Regions from separate parts of the Roseixanthobacter liquoris genome, predicted to be linked through region 2. Evidence: riboswitches for the same ligand, from Rfam matches in the RefSeq annotation. Region 2 holds a riboswitch; the other holds the start of a gene.
What was found. Region 2 has a riboswitch for thiamine pyrophosphate ahead of thiC (phosphomethylpyrimidine synthase ThiC). Riboswitches for the same ligand answer to the same signal wherever they lie in the genome.
Positions count from the first base shown of each region.

Region 1: it holds a riboswitch for thiamine pyrophosphate, as region 2 does, so the genes downstream of both, thiO (glycine oxidase ThiO) here and thiC (phosphomethylpyrimidine synthase ThiC) in region 2, are expected to answer to the same signal.

Region 1 covers NZ_CM195537.1:3,904,209-3,911,566, reverse strand. Annotated here, with positions in the region: gene V5F84_RS17715 (ethanolamine ammonia-lyase subunit EutB) at 1-1,185, opposite strand, end outside; gene amaB (L-piperidine-6-carboxylate dehydrogenase) at 1,277-2,803, opposite strand; gene V5F84_RS17705 (NUDIX domain-containing protein) at 2,885-3,328, opposite strand; gene V5F84_RS17700 (glutathione S-transferase family protein) at 3,442-4,047, opposite strand; TPP riboswitch at 4,308-4,407, shown strand; gene thiO (glycine oxidase ThiO) at 4,396-5,592, shown strand; gene thiS (sulfur carrier protein ThiS) at 5,595-5,819, shown strand; gene V5F84_RS17685 (thiazole synthase) at 5,982-6,779, shown strand; gene V5F84_RS17680 (thiamine phosphate synthase) at 6,813-7,358, shown strand, end outside.
Region 2 covers NZ_CM195537.1:3,187,705-3,195,062, reverse strand. Annotated here, with positions in the region: gene V5F84_RS14400 (hypothetical protein) at 17-391, shown strand; gene thiC (phosphomethylpyrimidine synthase ThiC) at 461-2,326, opposite strand; TPP riboswitch at 2,417-2,552, opposite strand; gene V5F84_RS14390 (thymidylate synthase) at 2,730-3,524, shown strand; gene V5F84_RS14385 (protein-methionine-sulfoxide reductase heme-binding subunit MsrQ) at 3,614-4,504, shown strand; gene V5F84_RS14380 (hypothetical protein) at 4,577-5,314, shown strand; gene miaA (tRNA (adenosine(37)-N6)-dimethylallyltransferase MiaA) at 5,425-6,339, opposite strand; gene serB (phosphoserine phosphatase SerB) at 6,361-7,260, shown strand; gene V5F84_RS14365 (Do family serine endopeptidase) at 7,332-7,358, opposite strand, start outside.

The DNA of each region.
Region 1 (7,358 bases), 720 kb from region 2:
AATGCCCATGATGTAAGTGACACCCGCCGCCGCCAGCAGGGTGAGCAAGCTATCCATGTCGTCCTGGTCGGCTTCGGCGTGGTTGGTGTAGCAGACGTCCACCCCCAGCGGCACGCCGAGCAGCTTGCCGCAGAAATGGTCTTCCAGGCCGGCGCGGATGATCTGCTTGCCGTCATAGAGATATTCCGGGCCGATGAAGCCCACCACCGTATTCACCAGCAGCGGCTCGAAGGCGCGCGCCACCGCATAGGCTCGCGCCTCGCAAGTCTGCTGGTCCACGCCATGGTGGGCATTGGCGGAGAGCGCGGCGCCCTGGCCGGTTTCGAAATACATGGCATTGGTGCCGAGCGTCCCGCGGTTCAGCGATCGGGCGGCGTCATACCCCTCGCGCAACACCGAAAGATCGATGCCGAACGAGCGGTTGGCGGCCTGCGTCCCGGCGATGGACTGGAACACCAGATCCACCGGCGCGCCCCGGTTCATCAGGTCGATCGAGGTGGTCACATGGGTCAGCACGCAGCTCTGGGTGGGAATGTCGAAGCGCGTAATCACTGCATCCATCAGCTTCAGCAGCCGGTCGAGCACCGGCAGGCTGTCGGAGGCGGGATTGATGCCGATCACGGCATCGCCGCAGCCGTAGAGCAGGCCGTCGAGAATGGCGGCGGAAACGCCGGCGGCATCGTCTGTGGGATGGTTGGGCTGGAGTCGCACGGCCATGGTGCCGGGCAGGCCGATGGTGTTGCGGAAGCGCGTGACCACCCGGCATTTCTTCGCCACCAGGATCAGATCCTGGTTGCGCATGATCTTGGAGACGGCGGCCACCATTTCCGGCGTCAGGCCGTACGCCAGGCGCGCGAGGGCTTCCGGCGTCGCCGTGTCCGAGAGCAGATAATCGCGGAAATCGCCCACGGTCAGGCTCGCCACCGGCGCGAAGGCGGAATCATCGTGCCCGTCGAGGATGAGACGGGTCACCTCGTCCTCCTCATAGGGGATCAGCGCCTCGGACAGGAAGGCCTTCAGCGGCACCTCGGCGAGGCACATCTTGGCCGCGATATTTTCCTCCGCGGAGGTCGCGGCGATGCCGGCCAGCATGTCGCCGGAGCGCGGCGGCGTTGCCTTGGCCATCAGCTCCTTGAGATCGGCGAACACATAGCTGCGCGGACCGACGCGATGGACGAAAGGCATTCACAAGGCTCCCGCACGCTGAACATGCCGATTATGAAGCAATATTTATGCCTTACAAGAAATCCGTCGCGCCGCCGGGCCGCCGCGCGCCTCAGTCCAGATCGAAGCTGACCCCCTGGGCGAGGGGCAGGGTGGCCCCGTAATTGATGGTGTTGGTGGCGCGGCGCATATAGGCCTTCCAGCTGTCCGAGCCGGCCTCGCGCCCGCCGCCGGTCTCCTTCTCGCCGCCGAACGCCCCGCCGATCTCGGCCCCCGAGGGGCCGATATTCACATTGGCGATGCCGCAATCCGATCCGGCCGCGGACAGGAAGCGCTCGGCCTCGCGCAGGTCGGTGGTGAAGATGGAGGAGGCGAGGCCCTGCGGCACGTCGTTCTGAAGGGCGATGGCCTCGTCCAGGGTCCGATAGCGCAGCACGTAGAGGATGGGGGCGAAAGTCTCGGCGCGCACGATGGCGCTCTGGGCCGGCATCTCCACCAAGGCGGGCCGCACATAGGCGCCGCCCGCAAGGCCGGCCGGCTGGACCCTTTCTCCGCCATGCACCGTTCCGCCTTCGGCCACGGCCCGCGAGAGCGCGAGGGCCATGGCCCGCGCGGCCGCATCGTCGATCAGCGGGCCGACGAGCGTTGCCGGATCGCGCGGATCGCCCACGCGCACCGAGCCATAGGCGGCCTTGAGGCGGGCGAGCAGGGCGTCATGCACGCTCTCGTGCACGATCAGCCGCCGCAGGCTGGTGCAGCGCTGGCCGGCGGTGCCCATGGCGGCGAAGGCGACCGCGCGCACCGTGAGATCCAGGTCGGCGGAGGGGCAGACGATGGCGGCATTGTTGCCGCCGAGTTCCAGGATCGCCCGTGCGAACCGGACGGCAAGGCGCGGCGCGACCGCGCGACCCATGGCGGTGGAGCCGGTGGCGGAGACCACCGGCACGCGCGGATCCTCCACCAGCGCCTCGCCCATCTCGCGCCCGCCGATCAGGAGCGTTGAGAGGCCGGCCGGGGCAGCGCCGAAGCGCTCCGCCGCACGCTCGAAGATGGCCTGGACGGCGAGCGCGGTCAGCGGCGTCTTTTCCGAGGGCTTCCACACCACGGCATCGCCGCACACCAGCGCCAGCGCGGCGTTCCAGGACCAGACGGCGACCGGAAAATTGAACGCCGATATCACGCCGACCACACCCGCCGGATGCCAGGTTTCCATCATGCGATGGTCGGCGCGCTCGGTGGTGATGGTCAGCCCGTGCAATTGGCGCGACAGGCCGGTGGCGAAGTCGCAGATGTCGATCATCTCCTGCACTTCGCCCAGGCCCTCGGAGAGGATCTTGCCCGCTTCCAGCGTCACCAGCCGGCCGAGGTCGGCCTTGGCGGTGCGCAATTCTTCGCCCAGCAGGCGCACCAGTTCGCCCCGGCGCGGGGCGGGAACGGTGCGCCAGGCGAGAAAGGCTTTGTGCGCGGCGCCGATCGCCGCCGCCACGTCGGGCGTTTCCGTGAGGGCGGCCACCTGTTCGCCGGTGATCGGCGATCGGGCCGCAAGCGTGCCGCCGGCGCGGACATCCGGCGCGACGCCGAGCCGATCCAGCAAGGCGGCGATTTCGACGGCGGGGGAGGGGGTGGAGGTCACGTCCATCGGAAAAGCTCCCGAATGAGAAAGGCGGCGGGTCGCGGACAGGCTTTGGTGCCGGCCCGGGGCACGGGCGGGGCGGGAGGCCTACCAGCGCGGATCCGGTGGCTGGCCGGTCTCGATCTCGGCGAGACGGCGCAAGGTGCCGGCGGTGACATCCTCGGGAAGGGCGTCGCGCGGAAAGAACCGCACCTCGCGAATTTCCAGATTGGGGCCGGGCAGCGCCGCGAAGGAAAAGCGCGGCACGAGATAGCAGGCCACATGATCGCGCCCGCCGACGCGGGGATTGAAGAACAGGCCGTGCAGCACCAGCGGACCCTCGGCGGTGACCGCCGCTTCCTCCATCAGCTCGCGCCGGGCCGCCTCTTCCGTGGTTTCGCCCACATCCACGCCGCCCCCGGGAAAATGCCAGCCGGGCGTATAGGAATGGCGCACCAGCAGCACGCCGCGCGCCTCGTCCATGAGGATGGTGCGCACACCGAGGGTGAGGCCGTGGCGCACGCGCCGGATGAGCGGAAGCAGAGGCAGCATGGCCGCCTTATAGCGCGTCCGCGGGCGTCTGGCAGCGGGCGCGTTGCGCGCCCCGAGCGCTCACACGAGGGGCCCTTGCGCCCCGAGCGCGGGCGGGCGCACGCCACGCGGCCTCAGGCGGCGAGCGCTTCCGCCTCGATGGCATTGGCGCGCTGAAACGCCGGCCGGGCTTCGCAGCGCGCCACATAGTCCGTGAAAACCGGCCGGGGCTCGATCACCTTCAGAAGCGTCAGCCCGTACCAGACATTGCTGCCCACCATCACGTCCGCGGCGGTGAACTGCTCTCCCAGCAGATAGGGGCCGGGCGTGAGCGCCGCTTCCAGCACGTCCATGACACGCTCGAAACTGCCCCAGCCGGCGGCCCGGCTCGGCAGGTTCACGCCGGCGAGCTTTTGGGTGAAGGCCGCTTCCATGCAGGCCGCGTCCCAGAACAGCCATTGCAGATAGCGGCCCCGGCGCGGATCGTCGATCGCGGGGGCAAGATGGGCATCCGGCGCCTTGTCGGCGATATAGAGGCAGATGGCGCCGCTCTCGGCGATCCGCGCGTCGCCATCCTCCAGGGCGGGCACCTTCATCATGGGATTGATGGCGCGGAATTCCGGCGAGGCGAGGAACGGCCCGTCGAGCGGCACCAGCTGGCGCTCATAGGGCAATCCGGCCTCTTCCAGCAGCCACAGGGCCCGGAAGGCGCGGGTGTGGGGCGCCCAATAGAGTTTCATCGTCCTGCCCTCGCTGACAAAGCCATGATAAGAACATAACAAGAACATTCGTGTGAGTCGAGGGGCCAAGGCGGCGTCGATCCGCGTCGTCCACAGCCCGCGCGCGGGCGGCAAGTCGCTCGCCCCCCGGCGCGCGGCGCGCCGCAATTGCGGCACGCCTGCGAAAAAGCTATGGGACGAAACGCGTTGCATCGCTTCGTGACGTTTCGATGCGAATTTTTGAGTTTTCCTTGCCGCCGGGGCGCTAAGCGGTGATACTGTCAGACGGCCTGGGGTGCCGCGCGTCACGCGCGGCTGAGATCATACCCATCGAACCTGTCTGGGTCATTCCAGCGTAGGGAGGAGCCGATGAGCACCCGCTTATCGTTCCCGAATAGTGTTTCTTCGCACGTCGAGCCGGCCCGCAGCGATGCCGCGGGACAGCGCATCGCCATCATCGGCGCCGGCGTCATCGGCCTCGCCATCGGCTGGCGCCTCGCCCAGGCGGGATGCAAGGTCGAGCTGTTCGACGCCGGCCTGGCCGGATCCGGCGCCAGCCACGCGGCCGCCGGCATGCTTGCCGCCTGCGCGGAAGCCGAGCCGGGAGAGGAAGGGCTGCTCGCCCTCAACCGCGCCAGCCAGACGCTGTGGCCCGCCTTCGCGGCGGATCTGGAGGCGGCCAGCGGCATGGATGTGGGCCTGCGCGAGGAGGGCACCTTGGTGGTGGCCCTCACCGCCGACGATGCCGCCAAGCTGCGTCACCAGCACGCCTTTCAAAAGAGCCTCGGCCTGCCGGTGGAATGGCTGACCGCCGCCGAGGCGCGCCGCAAGGAACCGCACCTCGCCACCAAACTGGCCGGCGCGCTTTGGTGTCCGCAGGATCACCAGGCCGACAACCGGCAGACGGCGGCTGCCCTGAAGGTGGCGGCGCTCAAGGCCGGCGCGGTGCTGCACGAACACGCCAAGGTGGAGCGGGTGGAAACCCGCGACGGCAAGGCGCGCGGCGTCGTGGTCGATGGTGTCCTCCATCCCGCCGATACCGTGATCCTGGCGGCGGGCGCCTGGTCGCGCGGCGTCTCCATCGCCCCGGCCGCGCCGCTTCCGGTGCGCCCCATCAAGGGGCAGATGCTGGCCCTGCGCATGGATCCGGCCGCCCCGCTTCTGACCCATGTGCTGTGGGGACCGGGCACCTATATGGTGCCGCGCAAGGACGGGCGGCTCATCATCGGCGCGACGGTGGAGGAGAAGGGCTTCGACACCGATCTCACCGCCGGCGGCCAGCTGGCGCTGCTCACCCATGCGTGGCGCTGCGTGCCCACCATCGAGGAACTGACCATCATCGAGCAATGGGTCGGCTTCCGCCCCGGCAGCCGCGACGATGCGCCGATCCTGGGCGCGAGCGAGGTGGAAGGCTTGATCCATGCCACCGGCCATCACCGCAACGGCATCCTGCTGCTGCCGGTGACCACCTCCAGCATTTGCGCGCTGGTGCTGGAGGGCCGGACCGACCCGCTCATCGCGCCCTTCGGCGTCGAACGTTTCGCGCCGCGCGCGGCGGCGGAGTGAGGATGATGGACACCGAAACCCTGCTCGATCTCCAGGTGAATGGCGCGCGGGAAACGCTCGCGGTCGCCACCATCGCCGATCTTCTGGACCACAAGGGCGTGGATGCCGCCCGCAAGGGCATCGCCGTGGCGCTGAATGGCGCCGTGCTGCCACGCGCCCGCTGGGCCGAGCACAAGCTCGCCGCGGGCGACGCGGTGGAAATCATCCAGGCCAAGCAGGGCGGCTGAGCCGCCCGCAAAACAAAGACCAGCAGGGCGGCTGAGCCGCTCGCAAAACAAAGACCGGCAGGGGGGCTGAGCCGCCCGCAAAACAGAGGCCAGCAGGGCGGCTGATCCGCCCTGCCAGACACCGACGAGCGCCCGCCGCATGCGCGGGCAAAGAGAATGACCATGAATGCTTCCCTGACCGCCGCCCCCAATGCCGACCCGCTGGTGATCGCCGGGCGCAGCTTCAATTCGCGCCTGTTCCTGGGCACGGCGGGCTATCCGAACCAGAAGGTGTTCCTCGATGCGCTCGACGCCTCGGGCGCGGAGATGGCCACCGCCTCGATCCGCCGCATCAGCCTGGCGAGCTATGAGGAGAGCCTGACCGACCTGCTGAACGGCCGGGTCCATATCCTGCCCAACACCGCCGGCTGCCAGACCGCGAAGGACGCCGTGCTCACGGCGGAACTCGCGCGCGAGGCGCTGGAGACCAATTGGGTGAAGCTGGAAGTGATCGGCGATCGCGAGCTGCTCTATCCCAATGTGGAAGAGCTGCTGAAGGCGACCGAGGACCTGGTCAATCGCGGCTTCGTCGTGCTGCCCTATTGCAATGACGATCCCGTCACCTGCCAGAAGCTGGCGGATCTCGGCGCCGCCACCGTCATGCCGCTCGGCTCCATGATCGGCACCGGGCTCGGCATCGCCAATCCGCACATGATCGAGCTCATCTGCGCCCGCTCTCCGGTGCCGGTGGTGCTCGATGCCGGCATCGGCACCGCCTCCGACGCAGCGCTGGCCATGGAGCTCGGATGCGCGGCGGTGCTGCTCAATACGGCGGTCTCCAAGGCGCACGATCCGGTGCGCATGGCCGCCGCTTTCCGCCACGCCGTGGACGGCGGGCGGCTCGCCCGGCTGTCGGGGCGTATCCCCAAGAAGCTGCATGCGGAAGCCTCCAGCCCGGAATTCGGCCTCGTCGGCAGCTGAGGGCTTGAGCTAGTCTGCGGGCAGGGAGAGTTCATGCTGCCGCAGCCGCCGATCCTGCTGATCACCGACCGTACCCAGGCGCGCGCGCCGCTGCCCCAAGTGGTGGCGGCGGCGCTGGAAGGCGGGTGCCGCTGGATCAGCGTGCGCGAGAAGGATTTGCCGCAGGCCGAGCAGATCGCGCTCGCGCGCGTCCTGCTGTCGCTCGCCGTTCCCTTCGGCGGCCGCGTCACGCTGCATGGGGCGTTCGAGCTTGCGGCGGAGGCGGGCGTGGACGGGGTCCATCTGCCGGCCGGCGCGGATGCGGCGCGGGCGCGGGCGCGGCTCGGCGCGGGTGCGCTCATCGGCCTGTCCACCCACGGGCTCGCGGAGGTGGCGGCGGCCGACGCCGGGTGCCTCGACTATCTCATCGCCAGCCCCGCGTTCGAAACGCGCTCCAAGCCCGGATATGGGCCGGCGCTGGGCGAAGCGGGCCTGCGCGCGCGTGTCGCCGCGACGTCCCTTCCCGTTCTCGCGCTCGGCGGGATCGAGCCGGACACGCTCGTCCCGTGCCGGGCGGCCGGGGTGGCGGGGATTGCCGTC
Region 2 (7,358 bases):
TATGGGGGTGGAGGTAATGAAATACACGTTCGCAGGTCTCTGCTTTGCTTTGTCCTGTCTGTTGATGATCGCGGTACCGGCGAATGCGGCCGGCAAACAGGATTTCGTGCTCGTCAATAAAACTGGCTATGACATCAGCCACGTCTATGTGTCTCCCGTGAAGTCTGACGACTGGGAAGAAGACGTTCTCGGCAAGGATGTTCTGGAAGACGGCGATGCTTGGACGATCAAGTTCAGCCGCAACACGAACGCGTGCAAATGGGACCTGAAGGTGGTCTATTCGGACGACGACTCCTCCGCCGTGTGGAAAAATATCGATCTTTGCAGCGTGGCCAAGATTACGATTCGCTATAATCGTAAATCTGATACCACGAGCGCAACATTCGACTGAGCAAGGCGACTTTCCGTGTCTTGACCCCGCCCTGTGAAGGGCGGGGTTTTCTTTTGCGGATGCGGGCGCTCAGGCCGCGGGCGGTTCGGCGACGTCGGGCGCGGGCGTGTAGATCTTGCTGCCGCCGTCGCGGAATTTCTGCGCCATTTCCGCCATGCCCGCCGCGGCCTGGTTGTCGGCTTCGGCGCGGGCGATGTCGCCGGCCTCGATCTTCAGCTCCTGGGAAATCTTCATGGAGCAGAATTTCGGCCCGCACATGGAGCAGAAATGCGCCACCTTGGCGCCCTCCGCCGGCAAGGTCTCGTCGTGGAAGGATTCCGCCGTCTCCGGGTCGAGCGACAGCGCGAACTGGTCGCGCCAGCGGAACGAGAAGCGGGCCCGGGAGAGCGCATCGTCGCGGATGCGCGCGGCCGGATGGCCTTTCGCGAGATCCGCCGCATGGGCGGCGATCTTGTAGGAGATGACGCCCGTCTTCACATCGTCGCGGTTGGGCAGGCCGAGATGCTCCTTCGGCGTCACGTAGCAGAGCATGGCGGTGCCGAACCAGCCGATCATGGCCGCGCCAATGGCCGAGGAGATGTGGTCGTAGCCGGGGGAAATGTCGGTGACCAAAGGCCCGAGCGTATAGAAGGGGGCCTCGTGGCAGACCTTCAGCTGCTTTTCCACATTCTCGCGGATGAGGTGCAGCGGCACATGGCCCGGCCCCTCGATCATCACCTGGCAATCGTGCTTCCAGGCAATCTCGGTGAGCTCGCCCAGGGTCTCCAGCTCGGCGAACTGGGCCGCGTCATTGGCATCCGCGATGGAGCCCGGACGCAGGCCGTCGCCGAGCGAGAAGGCGACGTCATATTGGGCGAAGATCTCGCACAATTCCTCGAAATGATCGTAGAGGAAGCTCTCCTTGTGGTGCGCGAGGCACCACTTGGCCATGATCGAGCCGCCGCGCGAGACGATGCCGGTGACGCGGTTGGCGGTGAGCGGCACATAGGCGAGGCGCACCCCGGCATGGACGGTCATATAGTCCACGCCCTGCTCGGCCTGCTCGATCACCGTGTCGCGGAAGATCTCCCAGGTGAGGTCCTCGGCGACCCCGTTCACCTTCTCCAGCGCCTGGTAGATCGGCACCGTGCCGATGGGGACGGGGGAGTTGCGGATGATCCATTCGCGGATGGTGTGGATGTTCTTGCCGGTGGACAGGTCCATGACCGTGTCGCCGCCCCAGCGGATCGCCCACACCAGCTTGTCCACCTCCTCGGCAACACCCGAGGTGACGGCGGAATTGCCGATATTGGCGTTGATCTTCACCAGGAAGTTCCGGCCGATGGCCATCGGCTCGGTTTCGAGATGGTTGATGTTGTTGGGGATGATGGCCCGGCCGCGCGCCACTTCCTCGCGCACGAACTCGGCCGTGATGTCGGTGGGGATGGCCGAGCCTAAGCCCATGGCCTTGTGGTGCGGGTGGGCGCCGCCATTGGCGCGGGCGAGGTTTTCGCGCGCGGCCACATATTCCATCTCGGCGGTGATGATGCCGGCGCGGGCATAGGCCATCTGGGTCGGCCGCTTGCCCGGCTTGGCCTTCAGGGGCTTCCTGCCGGTGCGGTCGAACGCCGGTAGGTGGCTGGTCTGGCCCGGCTTCAGGCCATCGTCCTCCGGCTTCTGCGCGCGGCCTTCCACTTCCTCGACATCGCCGCGTTCGAGCACCCAGCCGCGGCGCAGCTCGGCGAGGCCCTTGGTGAGGTCGATCAGCGCCGCGGGATCGGTATAGGGGCCGGAGGTGTCATAGACCCGCACCGGGCGTTCGGCGGGATCGGACAGGCTGATCTCCCGCATCGCCACCTGGACGTCGGGACGGGTGGCGGGAACGAACACCTTGCGGGACTGGAGCAGGGGGCCTGTCGTCACCTTCAGGGATGAGGTGGAGGCTTCGTCGAGCATACGGATCTCCTTCAAGCTCGCGCTTCAAATGAGATCCGGGGATTCGAGCTTAGGAGACGGGGGGCCCGCAGAGCGATTCGCATGCGAATCCCGGCGCGCCTATTCCGATCCCTTCGCCGGCATGACCCGGATCAGGTTCGAAGGGTCATCGCGGCGCCGGCGGTCGTGACGACCGATCCGGAAGGCGATCTCTCAGCCCCCTCGCGGGGCTCCCCTTGGAATGCGTCCACAGTGGGCAGGGGATTGATCCATGTCAACGCTGCGGTGCAGCGATGTCGCGGTGCGTCGCAACACGGATTTGTGTGGGTCCGGAGGCGGCTTTGCAGCCTGCGGCCATGACTTTTCCTGGTGGAGTGCCTAAATCTCGCGGAGAAGCGCGGAATTCGGACGGAGAAGGGCTGAGATGCGCCAGTACCACGACCTTCTTCTGCGCATTCTGGCCGAAGGCGTCCGCAAGGAAGATCGCACCGGCACCGGCACGCTCTCCGTGTTCGGCCACCAGATGCGGTTCGACCTGGCCGATGGCTTCCCCTTGGTCACCACCAAGAAGCTGCATCTGAAATCCATCGTCCACGAGCTGCTGTGGTTTCTGGCGGGCGACACAAATATCAGATATCTCAAGGAAAACGGCGTTTCCATCTGGGACGAATGGGCGGACGCGAACGGCGATCTTGGCCCCGTCTACGGCCATCAGTGGCGGTCCTGGCCGACCCCGGAAGGCGGCGTGATCGACCAGATCGCCCAGGTTGTTTCCGACATCAAGCGCACTCCGGATTCCCGGCGCCTCATCGTAACCGCATGGAACCCGGCCGATGTGCCGAAGATGGCGCTGCCGCCCTGTCATTGCCTGTTCCAGTTCTATGTGGCGGACGGCAAGCTCTCCTGCCAGCTGTACCAGCGGTCGGCGGACGTTTTCCTCGGCGTTCCTTTCAATATCGCCTCCTATGCCCTGCTGGCCGCGATGGCGGCGCAGGTAACGGGGCTCAAAGCTGGCGAATTCATTCACACGCTGGGCGACGCTCACCTTTATTCCAACCATATGGAGCAGGCGCGAGAGCAATTGACCCGCGCCCCGCGCCCCCTGCCGCGTCTGGTGCTGAACCCGCAGGTGCGCGACATCTTTGCGTTTCGCTATGAGGATGTGGCGATCGAGGATTATAATCCCCATCCGGCCATCAAGGCACCGGTGGCCGTATGATGTGGGGCCTCACGCCCTTGTGTAACGCGCGGCCGTAACTTCGGCGCCGGGCTTTGCGTAACTTGGGCGACAGCGAGAGAATACGCCCCATGGCCCTGTTTCACGAACGCAACGGCAAGTTCAGCCCGGAACTGACGCTCACTCTTCTTGGGGCGGCGATCCCCGTACTCTGGCTCGCGGGCTGGGCTCTGGCCGGTGATCTCGGCGGCCGGCCGGTCGCGGCGGCGATCCATTTCACCGGCCTGTGGGCGGTGCGTTTCCTGCTCCTGAGCCTCGCCGTCACCCCGGTCCGGCGCCTGTTCCATTGGCCGAAACTGGTCCTGGCGCGCCGCAATCTCGGCCTCGCGGCCCTGTTCTATGCCGTGCTCCATCTCGGATTGTTCGTTGTGGATCAAGGGTATAGCTTTACGGCGGCGGGGCGTGAAATCGTCTTGCGATTCTATTTGACCATCGGCGCCGTGGCCGTTGCCCTGCTGCTGGCGCTGGGGGGAACCTCGTTTGACCGCGTCATCCGCCGCATGGGGGCAAAGCGCTGGAATGCCTTACACGCCAGCGTCTATGCCATTGCGATCCTTGCCATCGCGCATTTCCTCATCCAGTCGAAGCTGGATGTGACCGAGGCCGTCATGATGGGCGGCCTGCTGATCGTGCTGTTCGTCTATCGCATCGTCTTCCATTTCACGAACCGCGTGGGGCCCTTGGCCTTTGCCGGCGTTGCGGTGGTCGGCGCCGTGCTGACCGGGCTCGGCGAAATCGCCTGGTACGGCCTTCTGACCGGCGTCGATCCCTGGCTGGTGGCGACTGCGAATTTTCAGCCGCAGCTGGGGGTTAGCCCTGCCGGATGGGTGCTGATCGCCGGCCTTTCGCTGGCGCTGGCGGCGGCGGTGCGGCAGGTCGCGTTCCCGCCGGCGAAGGCGACCCGTGCGGGCAAGCCGACCGGGGCGAAGGCGCCGGCGCCCCAGTCCACGCTCGCCCGATAACGCGCTCCCGCGATCCGTTTCGGCCGGCCGCCCGATGGGCTAAGCTTGAACGGGGATCGCAGGGGGGCGGGCATGGACAAGAAGATCAAGGGAATCCTGTGGTGGGCGTGCCTGGTCGTGGCGCCTCTCATTCTCGCCGGCATGGAGCTTTTCCACCCGGCGGGCTTCACCACCGATCCAGGCATGTATGCCTATTTGTGCACGTCCCAGCCGTTCGACCCGCGCTATTGGGCGCTCGGCTATTTCGGACCGCACTGGTGGTTCACCATGCATATGATCCAGCTGCCGATGCTCGGCCTGGTGTCCGTGGGGCTCTGGATGGCGGTGAGCGGTATCGAAGAGGGCGTCGCCTGCCTTCTGGCGTGGCTGTCCCGCATCGCCACCTTCCTGTTTCTTATCACCTATACGGCGCTTGATTCCATTGGCGGAATCGGGCTCGGCCGCAGCATGCTCAATATCGATGCCATGCGCCTGGACGGAACGCTGAGCGCCGAGCAGGCCCAGGGTGCGATCGCCCTGCTGAACCGGAACTGGACCGACCCCTGGGTGGGCGGGGTGGGCTCCTTCATCAGCCTGTCCGGCTCGTGGACCATCTTCCTGGCCGCGCTCTGCGCCGCCGTCGCCCTGCATCTGACCCGGCGGGCGCCCTGGCCGGCGCTGGTTCTGCTGGTGGCGTTCGGCTGGGAGATCCAGACCGCCCACGCCAGCCCCCATGGACCCATCGGCTTCCTGCTGCTGGCGGTCGCAGGCGCATGGATTCGCCTTTCTGCCCGGCCGGCCGTGGCCCGCACCGGCCTTGCGGCCGCCTAAAGGATTTCATCGTTTCGTAGAAGCGATGAAAATCTCTAACCCATTGCATTAGCGCATTTTCTTTACGCGAAGCGGTGTCCGCTTCGCGCGAAAATACTCTAGAGCGCGCCTCAGGCGGCCATCTCGTCCATCAGCCCATCGAGCGCCGTGGCGGGGGAGGTGCGGGGCCAGTCGGGCATCTGGTGGCGAAACCAGGTTTCCTGGCGCTTGGCATAGCGGCGCGTGTCGCCCTGGCCGAGCGCGACCGCTTCGTCGCGCGCGATCTCGCCGGCGAGATGGCGCATCAGGGGCGGCACGCCGCAGGCCTTGAGCAACGGCCGGTCCGCGGCCAGACCGCGGGCGGCGAGCCGTTCCACCTCGGCCAGGGCGCCGGCTTCCATCATCAGGTCGAATCGCAGGTCGATCTGACGGCGCAGGACCTCGCGCTCGAGATGAAGCACGCGCTTCACCACCCCTTCAGCCGGCAAGGCGGGCGGCTGCATGGTGCGCTGCCACGCGCTGAGCGAACGGCCGGTCGCCTCAACCACTTCCAGCGCGCGCAAGATGCGTTGGCGGTCGTTGGGCGCAAGGCGGAAGGCGGTCTCCGGGTCCAGTGTCGCGAGACGGCTGTGGAGCACGGGTGCGCTCTCGCCTTCGGCCGCGGCGCGAAGGGCGGCCCGCACCTCGCCGGGGATCGGGGGAATGGCGACCAGCCCCTCGGTCAGGGCACGAAAATAAAGGCCCGTGCCGCCGATCACGATGGGAAGCTGATGCGCCTCCCGCGCCGCCGCGATGGCGGCGATCACCTCGGCGAGCCAGCGGCCGACCGAATACTCCTCCGCTGCGGCGGCATGGCCGTAGAGCCGGTGGGGCACCCGCGCTTCCTCCTCAGGGCTGGGTCGCGCGGTGAGAATGCGCAAGTCCCCATAAACCTGCATGGAATCTGCATTGATGACGACACCGCCGGTGCGTTCGGCGAGGGCTATCGCGACCGCGGACTTGCCGCTGGCCGTTGGACCTGCGATGAGCACCGCCGACGGTTTCAAGCTTTCCTCATTGGACAGACCATGGTGTATGTCGCGACACTTATCGTAAATCCCTCTGACGCGACCTTAACGCGCGAAATGATTCACGCCGCACGCGCCGTTCTGCCCGGCGCGGAGGAGGAGCGCGTTCTGGCCGCCGAGGTGGCGGTGGACATTCCCTTCGACCCTGAACTTGGGGCTGATACGCGCATCCTCGCCGATGAAGTACGCACCGCGCTCGCCGGCGCGCCGGTGGACGTGGTGGTGCAACTGGCCGCCGCCCGGCGCAAGCGCTTATTCATCGCCGACATGGATTCCACCATGATCGGCCAGGAATGCATCGACGAACTGGCGGACGTGATCGGCATCAAGGCCCATGTGGCGGCGATCACCGAGCGGGCGATGCGCGGCGAAATCGCATTCGAGCCGGCGCTTCGCGAGCGCGTGGCGTTGCTCAAGGGGTTGCCGGCGCGCGTGGTCGATGAGGTTCTGAGCAGCCGCATTTCGCTCACCCCCGGCGGTGCCGAGCTGGTCGCCACCATGAAGGCGAACGGGGCATACACGGCGTTGGTTTCCGGCGGCTTCACCCTGTTCACCGATGCGGTCGCTTCGCTGCTCGGCTTTGATGAAAATCGGGCGAACCGGCTGGTGATCGAAGAGGACCTGTTCGCGGGGCGGGTGGAGGAGCCGATCCTGGGGCGCGATGCCAAGACCGCATCCCTCATCGAGCTGCGGGACCGGCTGCATCTTTCCCCGTCCGAGACCCTGGCGGTGGGAGATGGCGCGAACGATCTCGGCATGCTGGGCGAGGCGGGCCTTGGGGTGGCGTTCCACGCCAAGCCGAAGGTGGCCGAGGCGGCCCATGCTCGCATCGACCATGGGGACCTCACCGCGCTGTTGTATCTCCAGGGCTATTCGGCCGAAGATATCCGGCAGGCTTGAACACATCGGGAAATCAAACGGGATAAAAAAGCCCGGAGGTGCCGGGCTTTTTCTGCGCCTGGATGAACCGGTCAGTTCAGCGGGATGGCCGCGAACTG